One region of the Variovorax humicola genome, then DNA from elsewhere that is predicted to be linked to it. Evidence: predicted binding sites of a transcription regulator. Region 1 holds the regulator's gene; each other region holds the start of a gene.
The links. Region 1 encodes FNR, which switches genes on or off when oxygen is low (the NO sensors DNR and NnrR bind a similar motif). Its sites were predicted from a motif close to TTGATNNNNATCAA; they were not measured.
Positions count from the first base shown of each region.

Region 2: WKW80_RS16475 (universal stress protein) is a predicted target of FNR. The motif match lies at 1,424-1,437, and genes of this name have one in related genera.
Region 3: WKW80_RS32545 (cytochrome C) is a predicted target of FNR. The motif match lies at 7,497-7,510, and genes of this name have one in related genera.

Region 1 covers NZ_JBBKZV010000028.1:57,890-67,994, reverse strand. The annotation lists gene WKW80_RS29115 (SDR family oxidoreductase) at 1-362, opposite strand, end outside; gene WKW80_RS29110 (AraC family transcriptional regulator) at 461-1,357, shown strand; gene WKW80_RS29105 (trypsin-like peptidase domain-containing protein) at 1,401-2,804, opposite strand; gene WKW80_RS29100 (sulfite exporter TauE/SafE family protein) at 2,866-3,576, opposite strand; gene hemN (oxygen-independent coproporphyrinogen III oxidase) at 3,576-4,994, opposite strand; gene fnr (fumarate/nitrate reduction transcriptional regulator Fnr) at 5,122-5,841, shown strand; gene WKW80_RS29085 (hypothetical protein) at 5,822-6,088, opposite strand; gene WKW80_RS29080 (FixH family protein) at 6,085-6,369, opposite strand; gene ccoG (cytochrome c oxidase accessory protein CcoG) at 6,387-7,811, opposite strand; gene ccoP (cytochrome-c oxidase, cbb3-type subunit III) at 7,826-8,746, opposite strand; gene WKW80_RS29065 (cbb3-type cytochrome oxidase subunit 3) at 8,759-8,896, opposite strand; gene ccoO (cytochrome-c oxidase, cbb3-type subunit II) at 8,910-9,539, opposite strand; gene ccoN (cytochrome-c oxidase, cbb3-type subunit I) at 9,549-10,105, opposite strand, start outside.
Region 2 covers NZ_JBBKZV010000009.1:40,668-50,772, forward strand. The annotation lists gene WKW80_RS16465 (TRAP transporter substrate-binding protein) at 1-749, shown strand, start outside; gene WKW80_RS16470 (universal stress protein) at 851-1,279, opposite strand; gene WKW80_RS16475 (universal stress protein) at 1,512-1,718, shown strand; partial or broken gene WKW80_RS16480 (YoaK family protein) at 1,728-2,419, shown strand; gene WKW80_RS16485 (NAD(P)H-dependent oxidoreductase) at 2,447-3,025, opposite strand; gene WKW80_RS16490 (universal stress protein) at 3,031-3,873, opposite strand; partial or broken gene WKW80_RS16495 (histone deacetylase family protein) at 4,050-4,222, shown strand; gene WKW80_RS16500 (hypothetical protein) at 4,245-4,655, opposite strand; gene WKW80_RS16505 (hypothetical protein) at 5,003-5,179, shown strand; gene WKW80_RS16510 (glycoside hydrolase family 75 protein) at 5,478-6,119, shown strand; gene WKW80_RS16515 (M15 family metallopeptidase) at 6,267-7,040, shown strand; gene WKW80_RS16520 (DNA polymerase II) at 7,258-9,642, opposite strand; gene WKW80_RS16525 (hypothetical protein) at 9,935-10,105, shown strand, end outside.
Region 3 covers NZ_JBBKZV010000039.1:9,753-19,857, forward strand. The annotation lists gene WKW80_RS32490 (hypothetical protein) at 1-258, shown strand, start outside; gene WKW80_RS32495 (hypothetical protein) at 365-685, shown strand; gene WKW80_RS32500 (ISKra4 family transposase) at 728-2,212, opposite strand; gene WKW80_RS32505 (hypothetical protein) at 2,343-2,594, opposite strand; gene WKW80_RS32510 (hypothetical protein) at 2,805-3,278, shown strand; gene WKW80_RS32515 (adenylate/guanylate cyclase domain-containing protein) at 3,626-4,114, shown strand; gene WKW80_RS32520 (hypothetical protein) at 4,041-4,544, shown strand; gene WKW80_RS32525 (hypothetical protein) at 4,584-4,982, shown strand; partial or broken gene WKW80_RS32530 (IS1380 family transposase) at 4,994-6,380, shown strand; gene WKW80_RS32535 (hypothetical protein) at 6,621-6,851, opposite strand; gene WKW80_RS32540 (hypothetical protein) at 6,972-7,400, opposite strand; gene WKW80_RS32545 (cytochrome C) at 7,595-7,936, shown strand; gene ppsA (phosphoenolpyruvate synthase) at 8,049-10,105, opposite strand, start outside.

The DNA of each region.
Region 1 (10,105 bases):
ACGCCCGACCGCCGCGCGCGGAACTGGGGCAGCACTGCCTGCGTCATCGCCATCACGCCGAAGGTGTTGGTCTCGAACACCTCGCGTGCCGTGGCCATCGGCGTGGCCTCGAAGGCGCCGAGGAGTCCGATGCCTGCGTTGTTGACGAGCACGTCGATGGGTCCGCTCGCATCGAGCGCGGCGGCGATGCTTTCGGGCCTCGTCACGTCGAGCGCCGTCACGCGGAGCCGGCCGGACCGCGGCAAGACGTCTTCTTTCGGCGTTCGCATGGTGGCGATGACGTTCCAGCCCTGCGCGTGGAAGTGGCGCGCGGTCTCGAGGCCATAGCCGGAAGAGCAGCCGGTGATGAATACGGTTTTCATTGGGTTTGCGATGTTGGTTTGCATGGTGCGAACGATATCGATGACGTGGCGGACTTTCTACAATGCGAAGTCCGAATTTCATTTGCAATCGTCCGGCCATGAACGATCCCCTCTCGGAAGTCATCCGGCTGCTCCAGCCGCAGGCCGTGTTCTCCAAGCGCATCAGCGGCGCCGGTCGCTGGGGTGTTCGCTACTCGGACTTCGGCCAGCCGAGTTTCTGTGCCGTGCTCGAGGGGAGTTGCCTTCTCGCCGTCGACGGCCAGGGGCCCCTCACGATCGAGGCGGGCGACTTCGTGCTGCTGCCCGCAACGCCGGGCTTCACCATGTCGGGCTTCGAGCCTGTGACGCCCGAATGGATCGACCCCAAGCTAACGCCCGCGCCATCAGGTGAAGTTCGCCACGGCACACGCGGAGGTCGTCCCGACGTGCGCTTGCTGGGCGGCTACTTCGTCTTCGAATCGCCCGATGCGGCGTTGCTGGTGTCGCTGCTGCCCGCGCTGGTGCACGTGCGCGGTGTCGAGCGTCTTTCAGTGCTGGTACGGCTCGTCGGCGAGGAATCGATCGAGCGGCGGTCCGGCCGCGACCTCGTGCTCACGCGCCTCGTGGAGGTACTGCTCATCGAGGCGCTGCGCGCGACGCCGGGCGAAGACGCGCCAGCGGGTCTGCTGCGCGGATTGGCCGACGCACGACTGGCGCAGGCGATGCGGCAGATACACGGCGATCCGGCGCGCGCGTGGACGGTTGCCCAACTCGCGAAGAAGGCCGCCCTGTCGCGCTCGGCGTTCTTCGATCGTTTCACGCGGGCGGTGGGCCAGCCACCGATGGCGTATCTGCTCGCGTGGCGCATGGCCCTCGCAAAGGATCTGCTGCGCCGTCGCGATGTCGGCATCGCGGAGGTTGCCGAGCGCGTCGGCTACGGCTCGGCGAGCACCTTCTCCACCGCGTTCCTCCGGCACACAGGCCAGCCGCCGGGTCGCTACGCGCGCGGGCAGTAAGTAAGTAGCAGTAGCGCGGATTTCCAGCGCCCAGCCCGCTGTCTCAACGACGGTCGATCGCGACATAGCTCCGCCGCGCCCCCCGCGCGATCAGCATGGCAACAACGTCGTTGCCTCGTGCCGCCGCCAGCGCGTTGTCGAATTCGTCGGCCGTGGCCGTGACGGCATCGTTGACGCCCAGGATCTGGTCGCCGACGTGAATGCCCGCGCGCTGGGCTGCGCCCGAGACCGCACGCACATACAACCCGCCCCCGGGCGTCCCGCTCTCCTGCGCAGCCTTTCTTTCGATGATGCCCAGCCCCAGGCGCGGATCGTCGCGCTGCGACGGCGAGCCTTGCTCAGGCGCCGCGGGAGCATCCCAGGGCACCTCGGTGGCCATGACGCTGACCTGCATGGCCGCCCGATGGCGCCAGACCGTCAGGATGAGGGCGGTGCCGGGGCGGGCCGTGCCTATGGCCTCCTGGATGTCCGCATACGTCCGGGGGTCGATGCCGTTGACCGCCACGAGCACGTCGCCGGGCCGGATGCCTGCGCGCGCCGCGGCTTCCTGCGGCTCCACTCCGATCACCACTGCGCCCACCACGCGATTCATGCCGAAAGCCTGCGCCAGTTCGGGCGTCAGCGGCTGCGTGCGCGCGCCGATCCTGGAACGGGTCACATGGCCGCTGGTGCGCAACTCGTTGGCGACGCGCAGCGTCAGGTCGATCGGCACGCTCAGCGAGAAGCCGGCGAGTCCACCGGTCGCCGAATAGACCATCGCATTCATGCCGATCACCTCGCCGCGGCGATTGAACAATGGTCCGCCTGAGCTTCCCGGATTCAAGGCGACGTCCGTCTGGACGAACGGCACGCCGCCACCGCTTTCCACGAAACGCGGGCTGGCACCAACGACTCCCGCGGTCACGCTCTGTTCGAAGCCGAGGGCCGATCCCAATGCGGCCACGGGCTCGCCGGGACACAGCACGGCGCTGCCGGCGATCGGCGCAACGGCCAGTCCGGACGCCTCGACCTTGAGCAACGCCACGTCGGTGCGCTTGTCGATGCCGACGATGCTGGCCCTGAAGCCTCGCCCGTCGGCGAGCCGTGCGGTGACGTCGTGCGCGCCGGCCACGGCATGCGCGCTGGTCACGATGAAGCCGTCCTGCCGGATGACGATGCCGGACGCGGTGCTGCGCCCGACGGACGGCGCTCCTTGCGTGCGCCATGGCTCGCCGGCGACACCTGCGCTGTCCGCTTCATCGTCGCTGGCCTGCCCGACGCTCCACCCCACGTCCACGCCGCTCGCGACCAGCGTCACGACCGATGGGGCTTCGCGCGCGGCGGCCGCCACGAAGTCCACGGCGCGGCCATCGGCGCGCTCGAGGCATGACGCGTCCATCGCTCCGGCATGGGCGACCCACGCCATGGCGACGATGGCCAGCAAGCCGTGTGCGGGCATTGGTTTCATACGCGAATCGTCGCGCCCGCAAACTCCATTGCCATTGCGCTGGCGCAAGGCAAGCGCTTGTTCACCGGCACCAGTCGCTGATGCGCTGCCCGAGGTCCATCCACAACGCGTCCAGCGCCATCAAGGCGAGCAGCACACCGGCGATGCGCGCGCCCCACCGTTCGCGCGCAGGGCCAAGCCTGCGTCCCAGTCCCTGGCAGGCCCATGGTGCGGCAGCCAGCGAAAGGCCGCTGCCCAAAGCGAACAACGTCATCGCCATGGCGCCGTCCAGCGCCCCATTGCCAAGGCTGGCGAGCGCCAATGCCGAATAGAGCAAGCCGCAGGGCATCAGGACCCAAAGCGCACCCGTGGCCAGGACGCCGAAAACGGAGCGCGTGAGCGGCCGCACCCGCAGCGCCATCGCCTTGCCGAAGCGGTGCGCCCACGCTGGCTGACGCCCTTGCGCCACCAGCGCGACGCCCCACGCCAGCGTCGCCGCGTGCAACAGGATCCACAGGGGTTTCAGGGCGGCCACATGCGTGCTTGCAAGCGCGAGCGATTGCGTCGCCAGGGCCGCTGCCGCGCCGGCCAATGCATAGCTTGCGACGCGGCCCGCATGGAACGCCAGGGTCGTGGAAAGGCCTTGGGCGACGGCCGTGCCACCGCGTGCGGTTTCGAACGGCGCGCGCACCAGCCGTATCACCCCCGCCGTCGGCGCGCCGCACATGGCTACGCAGTGCGGGCCTCCGGCAAGGCCCATCACCAGTGCGGCAGTCGCCAGGCCGCCTTGCATCACACGATGCGCGAATAGCGCGTGCGGGTCCGATCGGCCTGCAGATAGCGGTCGAACACCATGGCGATGGCGCGCACGAAGAACCAACCCAGCGGCGTGACCTCCAACGCGTGGTCGCTCAGCCGCACCAGGCCGTGGGCAATCAGCGGTCCGAGCGCCGCGAACTCCGGGGCGAAGTGGTCGCGGAAGTCGATCAGGTGGGCCTGCCCCAGCGCTTCGAAGTCGAGATGTCCCTGGCACATCAGCGCCATGATCACCGCGCGGCGCAGCAGGTCGTCGCGCGTCAGCGCCAGGCCACGCACCACCGGCAGGCGTCGCTGGTCGAGATGGTCGTAGTACTCCTCGAGCGACTTCGCGTTCTGGCTGTAGGTCGCGCCGATGCGGCCAATGGCAGAGACGCCCAGCGCCACCAGGTCGCAATCCGGTTGCGTGCTGTAGCCCTGGAAGTTGCGGTGCAGGCGGCCTTGCCGCTTTGCGACGGCCAGTGCGTCATCGGGCAAGGCAAAGTGATCCATGCCGATGTAGACATAGCCTGCGGCGCTGAACAGCGCGATCGACCGCGCCAGCATCTGCACCTTGTCCGCGGCGACGGGGAGCTGCGCTACGTGAATGCGCCGCTGTGCCTTGAACCGGTCGGGCAGATGCGCATACGCATAGAGGGCGATGCGGTCGGGCCGCAACTCCGCGACCTGATCGAGCGTGCGCTCGAACGACTCCACGGTCTGAAGCGGCAAGCCATAGATCAGGTCGATATTGACCGACTTGAAGCCCAGTTGCCGCGCTATCGACATGAGCTCGAAGACCTGCGCGGCCGGCTGGACGCGATGGATCGCCTTTTGCACCTCGGGGTCGAAATCCTGCACGCCGAAGCTCAAGCGGTTGAAGCCCAGCGCCGACAGGCTCGCAAGTCGCTCGGCGTCGACGGTGCGCGGGTCGATCTCGATGGACCGCTCGCAATCCGGCGTGAAGGTGAAGGCACCCTGCAGCATGTCCATCAGCCGGGCCAGTTGCGCGTCGTCGAGAAAGGTCGGCGAGCCGCCGCCCAGGTGCAATTGACTCACCAGCGCGCCGCGGCCCAGTTGCGCCGTCTGCAGTTCGATTTCACGCGCCAGGTAGTCGAGGTACTCTGCCGCCCGCTCGTGATGGCGCGTCACGATCTTGTTGCAGGCGCAGAAGTAGCACAGCGACTCGCAGAACGGCACGTGGACATAGAGCGACAAGGGCAGCGCACGGGCGCCGGCACTGCGGCGCTGGCGCAATGCCTGCGCGTAGTCCGCCGCGTCGAAGGCCTCGACGAATCGATCGGCCGTGGGGTAGGAGGTGTAGCGCGGACCGGCGATCTCGAAGCGCCGCAGCATTGCGACCGAGGGCAGCAATTGGGGAACGTGCGACTCGGCGGGTGGGCAGATGAAAGACATCGTGTGACTCGCGCATTGCATTGAAGGAAATTCAATGTGCCCTGGATGTCGGTTGCATGCCTTGACCTGCATCAAGCCGATCGCAGGTAGTGCCCGCCAGAATTTGCGCAATCGACAAAGACTGCCCATGACCATCACCCACAACATCAAGGTCGCCTGCTCCAACTGCAATCTGCGAGAGCTCTGCATGCCCGCCGGGCTGGAGCCCGACGAACTCCTGCGCATCGATGGCCTGGTCAAGACGCGGCGCAAGCTGCGCCGGCGCGAGACGCTGTTCCACAACGGCGAGCGCTTCACCGCGCTGTATGCCATTCGCACGGGCGTGTTCAAGACCCGCGTGGCCAGCGACGACGGCCGCGACCAGGTCACCGGTTTCCAGATGGCCGGGGAGATCATGGGCCTGGACGGCATCGTCAACGAGCATCACAACTGCGATGCGGTTGCGCTCGAGGATTCGGAGGTCTGCGTCATCCCCTTCGAGCGCGTCGAAGCGCTGTCGCGCGAAGTGCCGGCGCTGCAGCGCCACGTGCACCGGATCATGAGCCGCGAGATCGTGCGCGAGAACGGCGTGATGCTGCTGCTCGGCAGCATGCGCGCGGAGGAGCGGCTCGCCGCCTTCCTGCTCAACCTCGTGCAGAGATTGCACGCGCGCGGCTTCTCGCGCTCCGAGGTGATCCTGCGCATGACGCGCGAGGAGATCGGCAGCTATCTCGGCCTGAAGCTGGAAACCATCAGCCGGACGCTGTCGAAGTTCGTGGAGGACGGCATCGTCGAGGTACAGCACCGCAACCTGCGCATCCTCGATTCGCAGGCCCTGCAGCGCATCGTCAATCCGCCCGGGCGTTGATGCGGCGCAGCGTGCCTTCGTCCTCGGGCGGCACCGTGGCCAGCGCCAGCGTGAGCGCACACGAGGCCGCGGACATCGCCCAGAAGACAAGGAAGCTCGTGGTGTAGATCGCCTGCCGCGAATAACCCAGGCCTTCCGCTCCCCATCGCAGATCCGAAGGGTCGACAAGGGCGAACACCACCACTTCCATGAGGCTCGCCAGCAGGAAGGCGGGCCACAGGATCGAGATCCACTTGCGCGCGCTCATGGCTTGGCGATGCGCGATGGCACCGGAATGTCCCCGGCCGGCGTCATCGCATGATTGCGGGCCGTCTGCGCCGGCATCAAACCCTTGTCGGCCAGGGTACGGTTGATCTCGACGCCCTTGCGGTAGTAGTCCTCCTCGACCACCGAGTCGCTGGTGTGAATGGCAATCCAGGCGGAGCCAACGCTCGCGATGACCACGGCCGCCGGCAGGCCGATGACCAGCCATACCAGCGGGAAGCGCCACCACGGTAGCGAGGTGGATGGTTCGGTCGCTGTCGTCATGCTTTGTCCTTTCGGGTTCATCGGGGCACCAGGAACACGGCCTTCTCGGAAACATGGGCGCGTCCATCCGCGGAGCGCACTTCGAAGTGCACCGTGTGCGATCCGGCCGGGGCCTTGTCGGCGGGCAACTGCAGGCGGACCGCCACCCAGCGCGACTGGGCCGACTCCACTTCCACGACTTCGGCGGATGCCACGTGCAGCCCATCCAGCCCGTTGGCCTCGATGCGGTAGGTCTGCTGCTCTTCGGTGGCGTTCATGATCTGCAGGCGATAGACGTTCTCGAGTTGGCCGCCCTCGACGATGCGGGCCAACGCGCCGCGGTCGCGCACGACATCGACCTTCAGCGGCATCCGCAGCACCAGGCTCGCGAGCAGGCCGATGCCGAGGACCAGCAGCACGCCGCCATAGATCAACACACGCGGGCGGAACACCCGGCGCCAGACCTGCGCCGACGACCATCCGTTCGCCAGCCCGTTCTCGGTCGCGTATCGGATCAGCCCGCGCGGCAGGGCCATGCGGTCCATCACGGTGTTGCAGCCGTCGACGCACAGCCCGCAGCCGATGCATTCGTACTGCAGCCCTTCGCGGATGTCGATGCCGGTCGGGCAGACCTGCACGCACAGCGAGCAGTCGATGCAGTCGCCCAATCCCAGCGCCCTTCCCTCCTGCCCCTTGGCGCGGACGCCGCGAGGCTCGCCGCGTGCGAGGTCATAGCTGACGATCAGGGTGTCGCGATCGAACATCGCGCTCTGGAACCTCGCATAGGGGCACATGTACTTGCACACCTGCTCGCGCATGAAGCCGGCATTGCCGTAGGTCGCGAAGCCATAGAAGATGACCCAGAACACCTCCCACGAGCCCATGCGCGTCTGCAGGAATTCCAGGCCGAGTTCACGGATCGGCGTGAAGTAGCCGACGAAGGTGAAGCCGGTCCACATCGCGATGCAAAGCCATACGACGTGCTTGAACCACTTCTTCACCAACTTCTCCAGCGAGAAAGGTTCGCCGTCGAGCCGCATGCGCGCGATGCGGTTGCCCTCGACCTTCTGCTCGACCCACATGAACATTTCCGTGTAGACCGTCTGCGGGCAGGTGTAGCCGCACCACAGCCGGCCCGCCACCGCGGTGAACAGGAACAGCGACAGGGCCGACAGCACCAGCAGGCCCGACAGATAGATCAGGTCCTGCGGATAGAGCACCAGCCCGAAGATGTAGAAGCGGCGCGCAGCCAGGTCGAAGAGCAGCGACTGGCGTCCGCCCCACTGGATCCACGGCATCGCATAGAAGAACAACTGCGTGGCGAAGACCATGGCCCAGCGCCAGCGCGCGAAGTTGCCGCGCACGGTGCGCGGGTAGATCTTCTTCGACGCCTCGTACAGGCCGGTGGACTCGACCGCCGGCACGATGGGAATGAACTTTCGCGGTTGCGCGGAGCCTGGCATGGCCTCTCCCGGTTTCAGGGCGCGGGCTTGGCCTGCGGCTTGTTCGACAGGCCCCAGACGTACGACGCCACCACCTTGATCTGCGCCTCGGTCAGCCGCCCTTCCTGCGCGGGCATCACGTTGTGCTTGCCGCCGTTGATCATCGCGACGATGGCGTCCTGGCCGAAGCCGTGCAGCCACACGTTGTCGTTGAGCGCGGGCGCGCCGAGGGCCTGGTTACCGACGCCGCCGATGCCATGGCACGCGGCGCAGGCCGTGAACTTCGACTTGCCGAGGCCGGCGCGCACCGAGTCGGTCGAGTTGCCCGACAGGCTCAGCACGTACTGGGCTAGGTTCCTCACTTCGTCAGGTGTCCCGACCACAGCGGCCATCGGCGGCATCTCGCCGGTGCGGCCCTTGGTGATCGTCTCGACGATCTTGTCGGGCGCGCCGCCATGCAGCCAGTCGGTATCGGTCAGGTTCGGGAAGCCCTTGCTCCCGCGCGCGTCGGAGCCATGGCATTGCGCGCAGTTGTTCATGAAGATCCGCTCGCCGATCGCCATGCCCTTCGGATCGCCCGCAATGGCCTCGACAGGCATCGACGTATACGCGGCGTAGATCGGGGCCAGTTCCTTGTCGGCCTGCGCGACCTCGGCCTGGTACTGGCCGGTGGCGCTCCATCCGAGCTTGCCGTCGAAGCTGCCCAGGCCGGGGAAGAAGGCGAGGTAGGCGAAGCCGAACAGGATGGTGATGACGAACAGGCCCATCCACCACAACGGCAGCGGGTTGTTCGCCTCGCGCAGGTCTTCGTCCCAGACGTGGCCGGTGGTGTTGTCGTCGCTTGGCACCACGCGCTTGCGCGCGGTCAGCCACAGCAGCAGCGCGCAGGCAAGGATGCTCACCACGGAAGCAGCGGCAACGTAGTTGGCCCAGAAGTCGTTGATGAAATCGTTCATGGCACGCTCCTCTCAGTCCTGCTCGAACGGAAGCTGTGCGGCCTCTTCGAAGCGGCGCGTGTTGCGCCGCGAGAAGGTCCAGGCCAGGATGCCCATGAAGACGAGGAAGCAGGCGACGGTGGCGGCGATGCGCAAGGTGGTGAGGTCCACGGCTCTGGCTCCTTTACTTGAGCGCGAGGCCCAGGGATTGCAGGTAGGCGACGGTGGCATCCATCTCGGTCTTGCCTTCGACGTCCTTGGCGGCCGATGCGATTTCCTCGTCGGTGTAGGGCACGCCGACGCGGCGCAGCGCCCGCATGTGCGCCGGCAGCGAGGCGGCGTCGACGATGTTCTTCTCCAGCCACGAATAGGCCGGCATGTTCGACTCGGGCACCAGGTCGCGCGGGTTGTTCAGGTGGATGCGCTGCCACTCGTCGCTGTACTTGCCGCCGACGCGCTGCAGGTCGGGCCCGGTTCGCTTGCTGCCCCACTGGAACGGGTGGTCGTAGACGAACTCGCCCGCCACCGAGTAGTGGCCGTAGCGCAGCGTCTCCGAGCGGAACGGGCGGATCATCTGCGAGTGGCAGCCATAGCAGCCCTCGCGCTGGTAGACGTCGCGCCCCGCGAGCTGCAGGGCCGTGTAGGGCTTGAGGCCCTTGATCGGCTCGGTGGTCGACTTCTGGAAGAACAGCGGCACGATCTCCACCGCGCCGCCGATGGCAACGACCAGCAGGATCAGCACGATCATCAGGAGGTTGTTGGTTTCGACCTTCTCGTGGGTGAAACCGGTGGCCTGGTTCGAATTCGAAGGCATGGCGTTTCCTCAGGCGTGGGCGGCTGCGAGTGGTGGAATCTGTGCGCGGGCGGAGATGCCTGAGATCGCCGTCATCCAGACGTTCCAGGCCATCACCAGCATCCCGCCCAGGTAGAGCAGGCCGCCGAGCAGGCGCACCACGTAGAAGGGAAAGGTCGCCTTGACGCTTTCGACGAAGGTGTAGGTCAGCGTGCCGTCGGCATTGATGGAGCGCCACATGATCCCCTGCATGACGCCGGCGATCCACATCGCGGCGATGTAGAGCACGACGCCGATGGTGGCCGTCCAGAAGTGCACTTCGATAGCCCGCACGCTGTACATCGCGGTGCGGCCGTACATGCGCGGAATCAGGTAGTAGAGCGAGCCCATCGAGATGAAGCCGACCCAGCCGAGCGCTCCCGAATGCACGTGGGCGATGCCCCAGTCGGTGTAGTGGCTGAGCGCGTTGACGGTCTTGATCGACATCATCGGACCCTCGAAGGTCGCCATGCCGTAGAACGACAGCGCCACGATGAGGAAGCGCAGGATCGGGTCGGTGCGCAGCTTGTACCAGGCGCCCGAGAGCG
Region 2 (10,105 bases), on a different contig from region 1:
TCGAGATCACGGTGCTGAACGCTGGCATCCTCAGCGCGCAGGTCAAGGAATTCGCGGTCTACGACTTTCCGTTCCTGTTCAACAATGGGCAGGAGGCCGATGCCGTGACCGATGGCCCGTTCGGCCAGAAACTGTTCGGCACGCTGGAAGACAAAGGGCTGCACGGCCTCGGCTACTGGGACCTCGGCTTTCGCAACGTCACCAACAGCAAACGCCCGATTGCCAAGGCCGATGACATCGCGGGCTTGAAGATCCGCGTAATCCAGTCGCCCATTTACGTCGACCTGTTCAACACCCTCGGCGCCAATGCGACGCCGCTGCCTTTCCCCGAGCTCTATTCGGCGCTTGACCAGAAGGCAGTCGACGGCCAGGAAAATCCGAACACGGTGATCCTGTCGTCCAAGTTCGCGGAAGTGCAGAAGTACGTGACGCAGACACGCCACATCTACAACCCGCAAGCCCTGATCGTCAGCAAGAAGACCTGGGACACGATGAGCGACCAGGAGAAGAAAATCATCTCCGACTCGGCCTCGGAAGCGACCACCTTCCAGCGCCAGGCTTCGCGCGGCGCGGCCGACAGCGCGCTCGAAGCGCTCAAGCAGGCGGGCATGACCGTGACCGAACTGCCACCGACCGAGGTCGCCAAGCTGCGCGAGAAGGTGAAGCCTGTGATCGACAAGTACACCGCGTCGATCGGCGAAGCGACCGTGAAGGAACTGATGGCCGAGATAGCCAAGGTACGCAGGTAGTTGTCGTTCAATGGACCTGTTCGAGCGCGGCATTGGCGTCGGAGCTGACGATGGTGACATTGAAGTGAGACAGCGGGCCGGCAGGACGGCCGCCCACCGCTCTACTTGACGACCATCACAGGCTGCGGCGAGGTCGCCAGCACGCGCTGCACGACCGAACCCAGCAGCAGGTCGGCCACTGCGCTGCGGCCCTTCGACCCCAGCACGATCAGGTCGAACTTCCCTGCTTTGGCGCAGTCGACGATCGCGCCGGCCACGTGCCCGGTGCGGATCTCGATGTCGTAATCGATGCCCGTCGATTTCAGCCACCGCACGGCCGGCCTGAGTTCCTTCTCGCTGAGTTCGCGCAGATAGTCGCTGACTTCGGCGGCGCCCACGAACGCTTTGGCGTGGCGCAGGCCGGTGTCGTCATGGACGCTGATGAGCGTGATCCTGTTCGGGGACGAGCGCACGTCGCGCGCGAGCCCGGCCGCGTACTTGACCGCACGCAGCGCGTGCTTCGAGCCATCGGTGCCGACAAGTATCTTCATGGTCGCACCGCTCCCGTCAAGGAGCTTTGGTGAACAAGGGTAGGTCGCAGGTCGTGCATGCAATCACCTTTCAGGTTGTGCGCGACGCTGGCGCGCTTGAATTTCCGCGTGCAACCATTTTGCAAGGTACGCCGCCGTCCGCGCTTGACGCCGATCAAGGCTGCGCACGGCTGTCGCTCCGGACTCGTGGCGGTAACGCGCCCGCGCCGCGGGCGTCGAATCCGAGTCGGTCTTGCACAGCGGCTTCACCGGCAAGATGGCTGAGCTGGTCGCGGCGCAGGCGAGCAAATGGCCGGCGGACATCATCGTGCTGGGCACGCACGGGCGCCACGGCGTCGGGCGGCTGCTGTTCGGCAGCGGCGCCGAGGCCGTGCTCCGCGGTGCGCCGGTACCGGTGCTGCTGGTGCGCGACGCCCCGGTGGCCGCGGCCGAGTCCTGACCGGACCCGATGCGCAGACTGTTCCTGCTCACGAACCGCCATCGCGCGCCTTCGACCAACGCCGGCCTGGGTCTTCTGCTCGCGTTCAACGCGGGCGCCAACAACGCGGGCGGCTTTCTCGTACTGCACATGTACACCTCGCACATGACAGGCTTCGCCTCCCAGGTCGCGGAGGGCTGGTGCTGGGAAGCACGACGCTGGTGCTCAATGCGTTTGGCGCCATCCTCGCGTTCATGGTCGGCGCCGGCAGTTGCGCAGTGCTCGTGAACTGGAGCCGCAGGCACCGCCTGCACAGCGTCTACGCCCTGCCCTTGCTGCTGGTCATGGGCCTGCAAAATGCCGTCGCGTCCAAGACCTCGGGCGGCAGCGTGCGCACCACGCACATGACGGGCAACATCACCGACCTGGGCATGGAACTGGGCAAGTGGCTCTACTGGGCCCGCAGCAACCATGCTCCGTCACGGCTGCAGGTCCGGCGCAACCGCCAGCGCATGGGCATCGCCGGTGGACTCGTCGCGATGTTCGTGCTGGGCGGCATCACCGGCGCGCTGGGGTTCAAGCATGTGGGCTTCGTGTTCGTGGTGCCGCTGGCGGCCCTGCTGCTCGGCCTGTCGGTGCCGCCGCTGCTGCGGGATGCTGCGCGTGCCAGAGCCTTGGTGGACCGCTTGACCGGCGATGCGGCCCGCGAAGCGCAACGGTGAGGATCGCGCCCCGGTGCAGGAGTCGTTTCAGACGGCCGCCCGCCCCCATGTCCGCAAGCGCCGCAGCCAGACGATCCTCTGCTTGCGCGTGAGGTTCTCCACCGAGCCGACGATCGCGTCGCGCACCGGCGCGATGCCGATGAGGCCGAGGATGTTGCGCTTGAGCAGACGCAGGCCGTGGGCCAGGAAGTACCAGCGGTAGACCAGGGCCGGCATTCCCATGGTGACGACCACGCGCGCGCTGCGCCCGGCGAGCAGCTTCGCCCGGAGGTTCGGCCCGTCCGCCGGAACCGCGAACCCCGGACGCATCACCTGCTCGAGGAAGCCCTTGAGGGCCGCGGGCATCCCACCCAGCCACAGCGGATAAACGATGACCAGGTGCTCCGCCCGGGCGATGGCCGCTTGCGCATCGGCCAATGCGGGCGGCAAGGCGGCATGCTTCCATTCCTCCTGGCTGCGCAGGAAGGCGAAATCCAGCATCCCGATGTCGACCCGTTCGACCTCGTGCCCGGCACTGCGCGCGCCTTCGGCATAGGCATCGGCGAGCGCATGGCAGAAGTGCTGCGCGCAGCCGTCCGGGTGCCCCTGGATGATCAGGACTCGCATGGCCGTCAGTGGGTCATCAGCACCGGCACCGTCATCTGCGCCAGGATCTGCCGCGTGACGCCGCCCAGCATCAGTTCGCGGAAGCGCGAATGCCCGTAGCCACCCATCACCAGCAGGTCGGCACCGAGGTCGGACAGGCGCGACAGCAGCGCATCCCCGACGCCGATCTCGGTGACGTCGCTTTCGGCCGTCGCATGGACGCCATGCCGCGTCAGGAATGCAAGCATGTCCGGCACCAGCAAGCGCTCTTCCGAGCTGTCGTCATGGACCGCACGGCAGGAAACCAGCGTGACCTTCGACGCCTGCCGCATCGCCGGCACCGCGGCCCGCAGCGCGACCGCCGACTCGCGCGAACCATCCCAGGCGACGGCCACGTTCTTCGGCACGCCTTCGAAATGGCCTGCGTACGGCACCAGCAGCACCGGCCGGCCCACTTCCATCACCACGCGTTGCGGCAGGTCGCGCGTCGTGATGTCCTTGACCTCGTCGTCGTCGCGCTGGCCGAGCACCACAAGGTCGCTCGTGCGTCCGTGCCGGACGACCGCGTCGACCGTCGTGGAGTCGATGAGGCGGACTTCGTACGACAGTGGTCCGTGTGCCGACAACAGTTCCCGGAATTCAAGGCTGATGGCTTCCGCGCGATGGCGCAGGTACTCCGCGCACTCCGCGATGTAGTCGGTCGCACCGGACAGGATCTCTTCGGCCGGGATGATGCCGTCGATGAGACCGGTCGAGATGAGCCCCACGAGGTGGCTCCCATGGGCCTGCGCCCACCCTGCCGCAAGGTCCGCGCGCTGGCAGAACGCGCCGGTGCGATCCAGATGCACGAGGATGGTTGGATAGGTCATGGTCTCGCCTGTTGATTCAGGTGCGCCCATGTTCTTCCACGCGACGTCGCTGCGCCTTGATGCGCATCAAGCCATCTCCTCGCAGGCTTCGACGGCCACCGCGACGACCATGTTGCCAAGCCTGATCGCGACAACGCGTTCCCCGGCTTTGCCGAGCGTATCGAACTCGGAGGTACATGGGCGACCTCGGATTGGTCGAGAGTGACTATGCCTGGGTGACGCGGCGGATCATGGACATTGCGCACCGGCACTCCGGTGGCCGGGCGTCTCGTGCCCGGAGGGCGGCTACGCGCAGGCGCCGATCGCCCGCAGCGTCGCTGCCCACGTCAGGATCCTGATGGGCCGCGACGGATCCGGCGGGTACGCGAGGCTCAGCCGTCGAGCGGTACCCCGCCACCGAAGCGGCAGATCCACTGATCCCACAAGTCGCGCTGCGAGTCTTCCATTGCCTTCTGCCAGGCGGCCAGGAGCTGGAACTGATTCTGCTGCGCTTGCAGCAATTGGGCTGCGAAAGCGTTCTGCCACTCGAGAGCCAGGTGCAACAGGCCATCCTGCACGGGGAATGCGAGCTTGTCGTCATGGGGCATGGTGATCTCCTGTGGGTGAGGATTGAGCTTCCTGCGAACGCCGTCGCGCGTTTTGATATGACGCAAGCCGCGCGTGACCATTTCGACCCATTTGGCCGCCCGCGACGACAAAGCCGGCATTGCCCAACTACTGGCAACCTGTTTGGGCAGCCACAGCCATCGCATCAGCCAGGTGCACTCGGCAAAGGCACCCATGGATCTCATGGCGCGCCCGACGCACGCGCGCTGGTTTTGCTCGCATGGTTCTTCCCGGCGAAGGCGGCTTCTCGATCGGCGGTTTGGGTCGCTCAGCAACCGCGAGCGGCTTGATGCTGCAGAGATTACAGCAATGCTGGTGAAGATCCAACTCCCGCGAATCGCCGGCGCTTGCAAGGCACTCGCGGCGTGGCGCACCCCCGACTTGCAGATCCCGATTCCCGCCGGCACCAACGCAAACCGCTATTCGGGGATGCAGGCGCCGGCGAATCACGGGCGCTCAGAGCCAACTCCAACCGGTTGCCGCTCGCGGCGTCGAAGATTTCGGCGATGTCGCTGGACGAGTTATGGACCTACGTGCAGGTTTTGAGCTCTGCGGTATCGGCGACTGGGTCGAGCGCAAGACGCTGGCCCAGATCATCCCCGCGCCCTTCTTCCACGACGTGAAGTACATGAGCACGATGCTGATGGAGACCGGGCTCGACAGCGCCGCCTGGACCCACAAGGACTACGACACGTACTGACCGCGAAAGCGAAAGATCGCTCAAGTCGGGGGCATGGACCGCTGGACGCACCTTTCAAGTCGAGCGATGCTTGCACACCAGTCGCCAGCAGGCAATTGCCTTGCGCACTGTGTCGGGCGGCTGTTCCTTGGCACTGGTTGGCCGGCTTGATAGCGCCGGTCGACTGCCTCGACATCCCGCCAACAGGGGACGCCACCAGCCACGTTGCAACGTATGCTGTGCTGCGCGCGGATTTCATGCGCAGCGCTCCTGGCGGCATGCAATCATCCATTCCAGGCACAGCTTTGAAGGAGTTCCAATGACCGGTCAGACATTGGGCATCATCACGGCGGAGGGATTCACCTGCACAATTGTGCAGGACGAAGATGGCCGGGTGCACTTTATGGCGGACGCTGACATCGATGCCGATGGCGCCAATGGGCAAAGCGGTCATCAGCCCGCCTACAAGGCGGACAACAGTGGCTCGGAAGCGCTTGCCAATGGCGGCATGAAAATCAGTGGCGGTGGCAAGGTCGTGTGCGCCCACGATTGGGCCCGGGATGTCGTGCTCCTGGACACAGACAACGAGCCCAAGATATTTCCGGGCGGAGTGATCGCCTCGATGACTTGGTATCGTCACCGAGACAAGCTCGCCTCCGATCCGGCGGCCTATGTGGATGCCGAGACGGTTCCCTATATCGTGGTGCCGCCACTCATCGTTCAAAAGACGTCGGGCGTGGTGCGCGGCTGCAAGGCCCAGGTGACCTGGCACGGCAAGACCGTGGCTTGCGTTGTCGCCGACCGTGGGCCTGCGCAGCGCATCGGCGAGCTCAGCATCGCCGCGGCCCGTGCACTCGGCATGCCGAGCAGCCCGCGCAACGGTGGCACCGAAAGGGCCGAGGTGCTGTATGAGTTGTGGCCTGGCACCGCGGCGCCGGGCTTTGAGTTGCAGCCTGCTTGAACGCGCTCACAGGCGAGGACCCATTCGAACCCACGTTTCCGCCGGAGATTCCAGGCCCGGGCAAATCTGGGGCGAGCTGATTCCGTTGGGGGGTTTATCGACCCGAGTCGGATCGATGCGGCTGTTTGAGCTGCACAGGAGGTGCCAATGTTTGACCGTAGCTATCTTGCCAAGAGCTTCACAGTTTCTGATCCGGACGCGCGCCTGCGGCGGGCAGGCGATCTCATGACTTTCGAAACGTCGAGTGGCACGATACAGAAAATACCGCAGGCAACCGTCATACGCGTTGACGCTGTCCAGCGCTTGCAGGCTGGAGCAAACAAGGTCGCACTGTTCGCGCATGCCGTCCAGCAGGATGGGACTCCGCTTGGCTGGACCTCAACAAACAATCTCCAAGGCAAGTTCGTCAATGAGACTCTCGAACTGCTCAAGCCGTCTGCGGGGAGCGGCAAATTCGGTCCCAACGCTGCCTGGTCGCGCGGTACCTACATTGGCCAGATCGACCTCGTCGAGATCGTCGACGCGAAGACGGAGATAGAACGCATAGCCGCTGGAACTGTCGCGCCATACCTGAAGATGGTTGGTGAGGCGAGCTTGTCGAGTGTTGTTGTCGCCATCAACAGCGGATTTCGGTCCTATCCGGAGCAGAAGTTCCTGTGGGATGGCTTCGACAGGGGGCTTCCAGGGTTCAACAAGGCTGCGAAGCCTGGCTCATCAAACCATCAGAACGGGATCGCCTTCGATATCGCTGTCGCGGGCGCGGACGGCAACGAGGTGTATGACTGGCTGAAACGGAACGCACCCGCACTAGGCTTTGTGCGCACTGTAAGTGGCGAGCCATGGCACTGGGAATTCGATCCAGCACGCGCGCAGCAGGCCGTTCAAAACCAGACCTTCAAGATTCCCTCCGTAACCGACTGATTGGGTCTCGACTTCACGCCGCGCACGATGTTCATGCGGGTGCCGGCATGCGATGGTCGCGGCCATTGCGGCACGTGCTCCCAATCTTGCCGAACCCGGATCTACCCCCGCCCATTTGCACAGCATGGCAACAAACGACGTGTGGTCGAAATCGCAAGTCGATCCAGCCGGCGCCCGAAATACCGTGCCCCATGCAATAAACCCCAATCGCAACGCGCTAGAAAAGAACTTTCTGTGAAGTCGTCAGGGCCGTGAAGCTTTCTCCCATGGGCTGAAGGATCGCGTTGGCAATCGGCTGGAGCTGCTTGGTCAGGTAGTGTTCGTAGTCGATGCGGGAATGACGCGTCTCCAGCGGCTCCGGCCCGTTTTGCGTCATGACATATCGAATCCACCCGCCATTCTGGTACTGCCTGGGTCGATTGACCCGAGCGTTGTACTCGTCGGCGATGCGAGCGGCGCGGACCTGTGGCGGCACGTTGACCAGGTAGGCGTCCAGGCGATGGCGCAGGCGCTTCCTGTAGATGAGCAGGTCATCCTTCCTGCCAGCCAAAGTCGACTGCGCATAGTCGGCCACGAAATCCCGGTAGGGCTCGCCCTGAAAGATTCGCGAAAGCAGACCCTCCTGGAACTGGCGCGCCAACGGGGTCCAGTCGCTGCGGGCCATCTCCAGGCCGCGATAGACCATTTCTTCCTTGCCCGCGGCATCCGTGCTCAGGCCCGCGTAGCGCTTCTTGCTGCCGACGTCCGAGCCGCGAATGGTGGGCATGAAGAACTTGCTGTAGTGGGTGTCGAACTCGATCTCCAGGAAGTTCTCCAGGTTGTGCTCGTCGCGCAACGTGCGCGTCCACCAGTCGTTGATGTCTTTGACCAGGCTTGCCGCGACGGCATGGGCTTCCTGGTTGGCGTGGGTTCGCCCCAGCCATATGAAAATGGAATCGGTATCGCCGTAGATGGCCTGGTATCCCCGCCGCTCCACGAAGTCGCGCGTGAGCTTCATCATTTCGTGCCCACGAAGGGTCACGGCGGACACCAGCTTGGGATTGAAGAAACGGCATTCGGCCGCACCGAGCACGCCCGCGAACGAGTTCATGAGCAGCTTCAGCGCCTGGGAAAGCGGCTCGTTGCGCTGGCGCTTGGCTTCATCCCGCGCCCGCGAGAGCGTGGTCACGATTTCCGGCAGGCAATGCTGCGTGCGCGAGAAGGTGGTCCCTTGCGGCCCCTTGACGAGCATCGCAGGGTCGTCGATGTTCGAACCCTCCACCAAACCCACTGGATCAACCAGGAAAGTCCGGATGATCGAGGGGTAGAGGCTCTTGTAATCCAGCACCACGACAGAATCGTAGAACCCCGGTTTCGAGTCCATCACGTACCCACCGGGGAAGGCCTTGCTCGGAATCTCGCCCACGTTCGGCGCCACGTAGCCCAGGCGATGCATCCGCGGCAGGTAGTGGTGGCTGAACGCGGCAATGGAGCCACCGAAGTGATCGGCCTGCAGGCCTGTGACCTGTGCCCGCTCCAGCACGAACTGCAGCAGCTTCGCCTTGTCGAAGATGCGCAGGACCAGCTCGCAGTCTCGAATGTTGTAGAGCGCGAGCGCGGGCTTGTCGTGCTGGTAGCGCCGCTCGATCTCCGCCATCTTGTCGTACTCGTCGCCGATGGCCTTGCCCTCGCCCAGCAAGGTTTGCGAGACGGTCTCGAGGCTGAAGGAAGGAAAGCTCCAGACAGCAGCCTTGAGTGCGTCGATGCCGTCGATGACCAGCCGGCCGGGCGTGGGCGCGAACAGGTAGCCCTGCTTGCGCGGATGGGTTCGCCAATCAATGGGTCGACGCTCCCGCCCCGGAAGGAACTGCGCCCCACAGTCGTCGGCCGTCTTCTGAAGCACCCGCAAGTCGAACTGAATGACGTTCCAGCCAATGACGACGTCGGGGTCGTTCCGTTCGAACCAGTCGTTGAGCTGTTCGATCATGGCCTTGCGGGTCGGGCAATAGACGAGCGCGAAGTCCGCAGTTTCATCGGGCGCCAATTGCGGACCGGATGGCGGCTCGCCCAACATGAAGACGACACGGTCCCGCATGCCGTCCAGCGCAATGGAATAGAGCTCCTCGTGCTGGCTCGTCTCGATGTCCAGCGACACCACCCTCAGCGCCGGCCGGAATTCGGGCGCAGGTTTGAGCGTGCAGTCGACGATCGTGTGGCCGTCTGTCCTCCCCCCTTCCACCAGCACGCCGGCGGTGATGAACCGCTCCATCAGGTGGCGGTCGTGCGGACGCACGTCGGCTTCGAGCACGGCAATGCTCTGTGTCTGGAGGGCTCGTGCCAATTGACCGAGCTGGCGAAAGTGCTTCGCATAGACACCGATGACGGGCTCGTGATGGAAGGTCTTCAGCGCAAGCTCACGTACCTGCATCCCTGGCTTGGCCACGAGGTGCGATTCCAGCGACGCCCGATGCCGGATTTCGACAAATGCGACGCAGGTCTGGGAGGTCAGGACCACTTTCATGGGCCCCGCGTCTGTTGCCAGCCAGTACTCGATTTCTGTGCCAGCCGGGGCATCCCGCCAGCGGCGGGTGAGGATGAAACCCTTGAGTTCGGTGGAAGTCACGAGAGCTTCGGGAATCGGATGGAGCAGGAGAGAACGCTTGCGCCGATTTTCGCCCGGTTATGACCGGCTGCTGTCTGCAAGGCTGGACATGATGGCCGCTTCATAGGCGAAGGAAGGCCCGTCTCCCGTCCCAAGGAGAGCAGTGCGCCTGCACAACGGTCGCCGCGGCATGCGCGCCGCCGAGGGCGTCCGTCGGCTCAAGCCGTGTCAAGGCGAATTGGAACCCAGGCGCACCGGGCAAGCGCGCAGCAGCAAACCATAATGCGATGCCCATGTTCCAAGCCACGCAAGAATGAGTGCCGCAGATTTTCTCTTTGCTCCGGAAGTGCAAAAGCTCTTGAAGGTCGTCTACGCGGCACCCGACCAGCAGTTCGCGACGAGCGAACTCGCCCAGCTTTCCAAGCTCGACACCGAGGATGTATCGCGTACCTTGGAGCATCTCGTCAAGAGCGGCATCCTGACA
Region 3 (10,105 bases), on a different contig from region 1:
GTGTCGGACCTTCCGCGCGTCAAGGGCAGCATCTGGGACATCCTGCGCGGCTGGAAGGACATCCTCGACAACGTCAAGGAGGGATTCGATTACAGGGGCATCCTCGACGAGGCGAAGGACTTGAGCGCAAGGATCGTTAACCTCATCGCGATCTTCGTGCTGCAGACCATCGTCCTGCCCTTCGCGTTCTTGTGGATGGCCTGGCGTTCGGCCCGAATGCTCGTCGGTAGCTTCGCGGCAGAGGTCCGCTGCAGGTAGGCGCCGCCGGCGCTCAGCCGCCCGAGAACCCGAAGCCCGCGATTGCTCTCGGAGGGTTCGCCTCGGCGTGGCTCTTCCAGTCGCAGAACCTCCCCGTGGAACTGAAATGGGCGTCCAACTGGGCAATGGCGTTCATCGCGCGCTATGGCGCAGAGCTCGTGCTCGCCTTCATGAGTCGGGCTGTCAAACCCTTTACGGGCGATCATCCGTCGACGAAGTAGGCGGCTCCTTCGGGAAGTCCAATGCTGGCAGGCCGGGTGTCACCTTGGGCGTCGAAAACTTCAATCATGGACCGGCGTCGGGGCCAGCTGCCAAGATGATGGCCGCCGAGGCGCTGGTGCACATTGACCGCGCCAATCGTGATGAGTACTACGAGCACAACATTACTTCGCAGCTGATGAGAGTGTGCAAAAGCGTGGGAGGCTGATTCCGAAGGTCAAGCATCGGACTCCGCTGAAACCCGCCGCCATTACGGCGGATGGCACGAGAGCCGTGTGCCAGTCTTTGGCGCCGACGCCTTGGCCAACTTCGCCAGCCGACCGGGCGACAGATCGCCGTTGAGAGCAGCGACGCGGACTTGCGCCAGGCAGTGGGCCCCTTCGTCGGTCCAGCGCATTTGCTGCTTCTTCGCCATGCGATGGCTCACGACCAGGTTCACTGCCGACTCTGCGATGCTGCTGCTGATAGGCAGGCCTCTCCTGAGACGCGCCCCGTAGTTCACCAGCGTGCCGGCGTTGCTCCCGATGTAGCCAGACACGCGCTGGAGATTCCACCAGAGCGTCGAGAATTCATAGCCCTTCCTGGCCATCAAAGCGTCATCGAGCGCCTTGATGCGCGCCACGGACTTGCCAGCCTTGCCGTGCCAGACGAACCATTTGGAGCTGCGGATTTCACTTTCCACCCAGGCTCGCTCCAGCGATTCGATCGCCGCGCTACCGAACACCGAGTTCTCAGCCGCCTTGAACTTCATTGCGATGTGAAACCAGTCCAGTATCCTGCCTCGGGCAAGTTGGCTGCCTTGAACCGCCTTGGCGAACTCGCCCGCGTCATCGCTGATCACCGTCACGCGCTCGTTGGGCCCGACACCACTGCGGGCGAGGAATTGATCCAATCGCGCGGCCGCCGAGGGCACCTGCTTGTGCACATACGCGTACACGCGAGGAGCACGGTCGGCAAACGCAGCTCGCCCGGCAACGATGTTCACGTGGCGTTGCAAGGTCGGTGCCGGTGACCAAGGCGATCGAAGCTTGGCTTCCGCGCGAATGGCTTGGCGGCCCTTGGGGGTGCTGTGGTGCTTCAACCATGCCGAATCGACGCTGACGCACGCGACGTTGGTGGATTCGCGCCGTGGGACGGTGGTGTCGGCGATGGCGGTGGCCTTCGGCTGGTTGGCGATATCGCGCTCCACTTCGGTATCCAGTTGCCTTGCGACCGCATGAACCCGTTCCCGTGTGCCGCTGAACGAGATCTGCTTGTCGATTGGAAGGACCTCCTTGAGCAGTGCTGTGGCCTGCCGGTAGGGCAGATGGGCAGCCCATTCCACCTGAAGGTATTCCAGTTCCGGTGTCACCCGCCTGGGCAGCGCCTTGCAAAGGGGACTCACGGAGCTGCGTGCTGTCCCCGGCGCCGCACGGCAGGGACACGACCACAGTCTCGGGCTCCTGACGGCCACGTTGCCATACACGGTCCGCACCACAATGCTGCGACTGTCCTTGTGGCTGAGCAACGTACCGCACCGGCAGCAGTTCGTCTCGCCCGCCATCCACTCGTCGACCTGCTGCGAGACCATTACGTCTTGGACCCGGGCCAGTAGAGCACGGCCTTCAGCAAGGGTGAGGCCCAACTTGGCAAGACTGCGGTCGCGACGCTCGAGAACGGCCAACGTTACCGCACCGTCCACTGCGTCGCCGATGTCGGCGGCCTCAGCAATTCGAGCCTCAATGATCAAGCGCATGGTTTACCTCCGACGGGTCGATAACCGCCAGAGTAGCGAAGACGGCCGCCTTGAGAGCAAGTCGAAGCAAGGCCGCGGGGCTCGCAGCCTCCCACACTTTTGCACACTCTCATGTGGTTTTGGCCGGGCACTACGACGAGTTTGCCTCCACCCAGCATCGGGCAGCCGCGTCGGCCATGACGGTGAAGAAAGGCCGAGACCGCTCGCCGCGCACGATCAGCACCGGCCGCGTAATTTTCGACAACTGCTCGCAGCTAATCTGTGGGACGTTCTTTTCCTCAAAGTACACGCCCATCGAGCGAGCACTGTCGAGTTGGATCCTCTGTAAAGCAGCCGGCTGCGCGTCAAAGTAGCCAGGTCGCCCGCTGACGCCGTCGACCATTCTCTTTACCGCCAAGTCATTTTCACCTGCGCGCACTGCCTGCCCCACCGGGGCCATAAATAACGAAACGTCATCTCTGTGATGGCGGCCTCATCCAAAATGGCGCTCTCCCTTACGCGGCACCGAGGAAAGGAATTCCGATGTGTGCGCCAGCGTACAGACCAAGGTCTCTGGCCTGGGCTAGAAGTGTCTTTTTCATGATCGGCGCACATGTCAACGCAACAGCCTTCATATCTTTTGGGCGAGCATGTCGCGTCCAACGCAGCCATCCCGATGCCGGGGGGTGTTGCGGCAGCCTCCGAACTTTGGCTGGGCGTGCGAGATGAAGATTTGGTCACTGCTGTGCTGCTTTCCATCGCTGGGCGCCGAACATTGGTTCCTGAGCGCGTCGAGGTATTACCATTCTTGTGCTCCCTAGCCGACCTTTTCAGGCATACCCTTGATAAGCGCATTGAGGTTGTTGTGGAAGTCGACAGAGATTGCCCCGCGTGGAACGTAGATAGAAGTGCGCTGGAGGAAGCGTTGATGCAAGTAGTGCTCAACTGCAGTTGCGCCGCACGTCGAATGGGTCGAATGACGTTGTGGGCCTCATTCGACCGACGGGGTAGCCTTCAAGGCACGCTGCTCAAAATTCTCAGCAACTCCTCTGGTGAAGATTGGTCGTCGCTTGAATGGCGAAACTGATGAGTTGCCCCGGCCGTCAACGGCCGCTATCGGGAATCTCAGAAGACCGTAGTGGGCCCATTGCTGTCGCCCGCTTTAGGGCTGCTGGGCGCCCGCCATGCAGCGTAAGACGGTCGTCGCACAGCCTCATCTCGTCCGCCAGATTAGTTCGAGCTCGCGCCACAACGGAGCCGCCCGACCGTCTGATCAACTTGGGACCGGTATTCCGTGACCCGACTCGATCCCTATCCATCGCGCCGGTGAGTCGGTAACATCCATCGATCATAAGGAACGCGATGGAGCGGTCAAACGGCGAACGCAGGCTCGCAGCGGTCATCGCAGCCGATGTGGTCGGCTAAAGCCGACTGATGCAGGAGGATGACCAGGCGACGGTGTGGGCGTTGACCGAACGCCGGGCGCTGATCGCCGTCCACGTCGAAGCCGCTGGCGGGCGCATCGTCAACGCACCCGGAGATTCGATGCTGACCGAATTTGCCTCCGTTGTGAGCGCAGTGCAATGTGCGGTCAACGTCCAGCGTGCAATGGAAGAAGCCAACTCTGGCCTGCCCGAATCGCGGCGCATGCGCTACCGGATCGGCGTCAACCTCGGCGACGTGCTGGCCGATTCCGATGGCATCTACGGCGACGGCGTCAACATCGCTGCGCGGCTGGAGTCGCTCGCCGCCGCCGGAGGCATCTGCGCGTCGCAAGCAGTGCGCGACCAGGTCAGCAACCGGCTTGCGCTGCAGTCCGAAGACATGGGCGAACAGGCGGTGAAGAACATTGCCGAGCCCGCTGTTTCGTGTCGTAGTCTATGCGGCGCGCGATGGGCAGGTTGCGCCTGCCGCCGCGGTTAAATCGCCAGCGCACGCGCTGGCAGACCGCCGCTCGATCGCGGTGCTGCCCTTCACCAACATAACCCGCGACCCGGAGCAGGAGTATTTTGCCGACGGCATGGTCGAGGACATCACCACGGCCCTCGCGCGCACGGGGCAGTTCTTCGTTATCGCCCGCAACTCGAGCTTTGTCTACAAGGGCCGGGCCGTGGACATCAAGCAGGTGGGGCGCGAACTCGGGGTGCGCTACGTGCTCGAAGGAAGCGTACGCAAGGCGGGCAGCCAGATCCGAATCAGCGGCCAGTTGATCGAAGCCGAGAGCGGCAGTCACATCTGGGCCGACAGCTTCGATGGCGCGCTGGAGAATGTGTTCGATCTGCAGGATCGCATCACCGAGAACGTGGTGTGGGCAATTGTGCCCAGCGTGGAGCGCGCCGAGATCGAACTCTAGAGAGTAAAACCCACCAGCAATCTGCAGGCCTACGATCTTGTGCTGCGCGCGCTGCCTGGGATCCTGCCAGGCGCGAGCAAGGCACAGAAGGATGAAGCGTCTTTGTTGCTCGATCGCGCGCTGCAGTTGGACCCGCGCTATTCGTTGGCGAAAGCGTTCGGGGCATTTGCGTGCATGCACCGCGTGATCGACGGTCAAGGGGACGCTCAGGACGTGAGAACCGGGCTGCGCTTGGCAGACGAGGCCCTTGCGGACCACCGGGACAATCCCATGACCCTGGCCTTCGCGGCATATGCACTGGCCACACTCGGCTACCGCGTCCAGGGCGTGACAGTGATTGGGTTTCGATACGAGGAAGCATTGCGCGCGATCACCCTGCGGGTGAGGCCGATGCGATGTGATTTCGGTAAACGCGAGACGAGTGCGAGGCGTCGATGACGCTGTTTCAAATGCGTCTGATTCTTCGAAATGCGCCCCTTCATCGTCAAGCAACTCGACTACGACCTCACCCGGTGGCCGGCCTGGCGTTGGTCGCACATCATCTGAACCGACTCGCCTCGGTGTTCAAGCGCATCGACAGCGCCTTGCCCGTGAAGAATGGCGTTGCCAACAGCGACATCCTGCGCAGCTACCTGGGTCTGTTGGTGCAGGGCAAGAGCGACTTCGACGCGATCGAGAACTTCCGCGGCGATGCCTTCTTCAAGCAGGCGCTGGGTATCAAGCTGCTGCCCTCCAGCCCGACGCTGCGCCAGCGCATGGATGCACGCGCGGGCGACCTGTTTGACTTCCTGCCCCCGTTGATCGAGACGCTGCTGTCCGGCGTGCGGCTCGACTATGGCGTCTTGCCGTGCGGCTGGCTCGCGCTGGATGTCGATACGTTCACGATGGACAACGGCGACACCGCCAAGGACGGCGTGGGGCGCACCTACAGCGGGGTCGATGGCTACTGTCCGTTGGCCGCGTATCTGGGCTCGCACGGGTTCTGCCTGGAGTTGGCGCTGCGCCCGGGCGTGCAGCACTCGGCGTCGGAGACGCAATTCAACTTTGAGCGTGTGCTCCCGATGGCGCAACGCCTGAGCGCGGCAGGGCCGAAGGCACCGATCCTGGCGCGGCTGGACTCTGGCTTCGACTCCGCGGCGCTGATGCGTGAGATCGATTCGTACAACCGGGCCGGCGTGCCGGGGATGCCAGCGGTGGACTGGCTGATCAAGTGGAACCCACGCACGACCGATGTGGCAGCGCTGGCCGAGCGGCTTGAGGCCGACGCCACCACGCTCTGGGAACACCCGCGGGATGGCAAGCGCGTGACGCTGTGGGAACAGGCGCTGCACATCGAGGGCATCGAGCGGCCGCTGCGCCGGGTGCTGCGTCTGACTGAGCGCACCATCGATGAAGGGCCAGTTGCTGATCGAGCCCAAGCTCACGCTGGACGGCTGGACCACCAGCCTGGGCGCCAAACAGTTCGATGCGAAGGCCATCATCGCGCTGTATGCCGACCACGGCACGCACGAGCAGTTCCATTCCGAGTTCAAGACCGACCTCGACCTGGAGCGACTGCCCTCGGGCAAGTTCGATACAAACTATCTGGTGTGCGAACTCGCGGCGTTGGCCATGAGCATCCTGCGCCTGATGGGACAGGCCGGGCTGCTGGGGCCCGATGCACCGGTGCGCCATGCGGCCAAGCGCAGGCGCCTCAAGACCGTGATGCAGGAACTCATCTACCGCGCCGGTCGCCTCATCGAGCATGGCCGGCGCCTCATCCTCGGGCTCGGTGCCAACGATCGCGCGGCCAAGGCCTTCCAGCGGCTGCACGCAGAACTCTCGGCACTGCCATGACGCGGGCTTCGAATTGCGCGTCTACGTCCGTCACAGAGTAGCCCCAATTGCCCCCGAGAGCATTTCGGCTCACGGATTCAGGTTCTTGGATTGCGTGAAGTAATGGAATGGACGCCCCCACCCTACGCGGCATTGGATATGCCAAAGTTGAAGCGTTACTCAACCGCCTAAACCATCGAAGGTCCAACCACGTTTCTTGATGTAAGTCAGGGTTGGGCCACGTGCGTCGCGCAGTCGATTTCAGAAGTGCAACGGCGCAACGACCTGGCTGCCGATCTTCACCAGGCCGGCAATGACAATGGCCGAGAAAGCGAGCGAGCCGACGCCAGCCGTCATGCCCAGCGCCATCAGCAGTCCGTCGTCTCGCGACCCGCCCAGTGCCACCAGAACGGGCGCCACGCCTTCGTCGCGTCTGATCCGCGGCGATCCGCGCGATACGGTCGATGTCGATACCGTGCCTGTCGGCTTCACGGGGAATGTCCAAGACGGCTCCTTTGCTGCATGCATGAGGGCCGGCATCCAATCCGCAACACCCCGTAAGCCCAGCGCACTATGGTGCGCCTTCTTGGCGCGAGGGGCGCCGCAGCGTCATCAGCGGGTTCCGCTAAATCGTGCCGGTGCCTGCTCCGAGCCCGCCGGCATATTGAGAACGGCGCCATCGAGATACTGGACCCAATCCTCATGCGCATACAGGAAATCGTCGATCTCCTGCAAGACATCCAGCAGGAGACTGTCGCCTCGGATGTCGCTCACCAGCCTTCCGCATTGATTGTCCTGGCGCAGATTTACGCTCAGGCAGGTCGAGTCCGCCCTCGCATGGATGCGGACTTCATGGCGGCCGAGATCGAAAGGAACGAGGATTGCACGCAAGGACTTCAGGCAACGCTCGGCACCCAGCCGGCGTGCTTGTTCCAGCGACGAATCCATCTCCGCGGCAATGCCCGACAGGGCGGCGAGACATTGGGCGCGTCCATACGGAATGTGGGAATGGACATGGTTCGAAGCGGCCAGCGAATTCATGATTGGACCTCCTTCTTGACGTTGCACGTGCTGCGTTGTGGAAATTCTTGCAGCCGGCGAGCGCCACACCTTGCGCGGGATCAAACTCGTGCAACGTTTCTCTGCATCAAGGTGCCGGCCGGGTAGCCGCGCGATGCTGTGCTCCTGTCGTCGGCGGCTTTCCGGTTGCGGCGATTTCAAAGAGGAGCCGTCGCATGTTCATTCGACCCCTGCCAGCCTGTGTTCTCGCCGCCTCGTTACTGTCCGGTGTTTCGGCAGGGGCCCAGTCGCGCGGCGAACTCCTGTACGCAACGCATTGCATTGCGTGCCATACGACGCAGGTGCACTGGCGCGAGCGCAGGCTCGCCACAGACTGGAACAGCCTGCAAGCGCAAGTCGTTCGCTGGCAGGCCGCGGCATCGCTCGAATGGAGCGACGAGGACATCGTGGCGGTGACACGCCACCTCAATGAAAGCTTCTATGGTTTCAGGTCGCCGTCCGGCCCGCCCGTGGTCCTGATGCCGACGGCAAGCCGGCGTCCCGGGTCCCTGCCATGAATGACTGGGGGAAGCGCCACCCGTGGTCCATCCTGCTCGCGATCGGGCTGCTCGGGCTCGCGTTCCGTGAGCATCGCGTAGTCTGGCGCTTCTTCATGATGTCGTGTTTAGTTCAGGTGGTTGCAATGGCGCGGGGCGAACGTCCCAGCCGCTGTTCGACGGCGAGCACGTCACGCGTGATCTTGATCAGCGTGTCCGGCGTCACGCTCATCGCATCAATGCCGAGCTCGACCAGGTACGCGGCGACCTCCGGGTAGTCCGACGGTGCCTGACCACAGATTCCGACATGTCGGCCGTTTCGACGCGCACCCTCAATGGTTTGGCGGATCATGGCCTTGACGCCGTCGTCACGCTCGTCGAAGTCGAAGGCCACGATGCGCGAGTCGCGGTCCACGCCCAGCACCAATTGCGTCAGGTCGTTGGAGCCGATCGAAAAGCCGTCGAATAGCCGTGCAAAGGCGTCGATCTGGATCACGTTGTTTGGAATCTCGCACATCACGTAGATGTCGAGGCCATCGACACCGCGACGCAAGCCATGGGCAGCCATCGCTTCGAGCACATCCTCGGCCTCCTTGATGCGCCTGCAAAACGGAATCATCAGCTTCACGTTCGTCATTCCCATGTCTTCGCGTACCCGCTTCATGGCGGCGCATTCGAGAGCGAAGCCCTCTGAATAGGCCGGGTGCGTGTAGCGCGAGGCGCCGCGAAAGCCGATCATCGGGTTCTCTTCCTTCGGTTCGAACCAGCCGCCGCCGAGCAGGCTGGCGTACTCGTTGGTCTTGAAGTCGGACATGCGCACGATCACCGGCTTTGGATAGAAGGCCGCGGCGATCATGCCAACGCCTTCGGACAGTTCGCGCACGAAGTAGTCGGCCGACCGCTCGAAGGACCGCGTCAAGCGAGCGATTTCGGCGCGCACACCCGCGTCGTCGATCTTCTCGGGATGCACCAGCGCCATCGGATGAACCTTGATGTGTTCGGCCACGATGAACTCCATGCGCGCCAGGCCGACACCGTCGTTGGGCAGGAGCGCCGTCTGGAACGCACTATCAGGATTGCCCAAGTTGACCATCAACCGGGTCTGCGGACGCGCAAGTGTCGACAAGTCGACACGCGTCTTCTCGAATGGCACTGCGCCCGCATAGACGCGGCCTTCGGCGCCCTGGGCACAGGACACGGTGACCTCGTCGCCGGTGCGGATGCTGGCCGTCGCATTGTCGCACCCGACGACGGCAGGTATGCCGATTTCGCGGGCGACGATGGCCGCATGGCAGGTACGACCGCCGCGGTTGGTGACGACGGCTGCCGCAATTTTCATCACCGTTCCCCAATCGGGCATCGTGGTGTCGGCAACCAGCACTTCGCCGGGCTGGAACTGGCCGAGTGCGATCACATCGGTCACGACGCGCGCCTTGCCAGCTGCGATCGTCGAGCCGACGGCCCGGCCCCTGACAAGGGGAGCGGCAGGCGCATCTATGTGGTACTCGTCGACGCAGGTCAGCGGCTTGCGCGACGCCACCGTCTCAGGGCGGGCCTGTACGATGTAGATGTGCCCGTCCAGGCCGTCCTTGGCCCATTCGATGTCCATCGGCGTCGGCTGGCCCGCAAGTCGGCTGTAGTGGTCCTCGATGACCACGGCGGCGTCCGCCAGTGCCAACACGTCTGCGTCGTCGATGCAGTACCGGGCCCGATCTTCCGGCGGCGTCGGCAGGTTGCAGGTAGTTTCCCGACCGGCCCCTTTCGAATACACCAGCCGTGCCTCCTTGCCGCCCAGCTTGCGCCTGAGCACCGCGCGATGGCCCTGTTTCAGCGTGGGCTTGAAGACATAGAACTCGTCGGGGTCCACCGTGCCCTGAACGACGTTCTCCCCGAGGCCGTACGCCCCGGTGATGAACACGACGTCGCGAAATCCGCTGTCGGTGTCGAGCGTGAACATGACGCCACTGGCGGCCCGGTCAGAGCGCACCATCTGCATCACGCACACTGACTGGAGAATCTTGAGGTGATCAAAGCCGTTGTCGACGCGGTAGGCAATGGCGCGGTCCTTGAACAGGCTGGCAAAGCACAGGCGCACGGCGTCCAGCAGCCGGACCTCGCCGGAAATGTTCAGAAAGCTCTCGTGCTGGCCGGCGAAGCTGGCGTCCGGGAGGTCTTCCGCAGTGGCGGAAC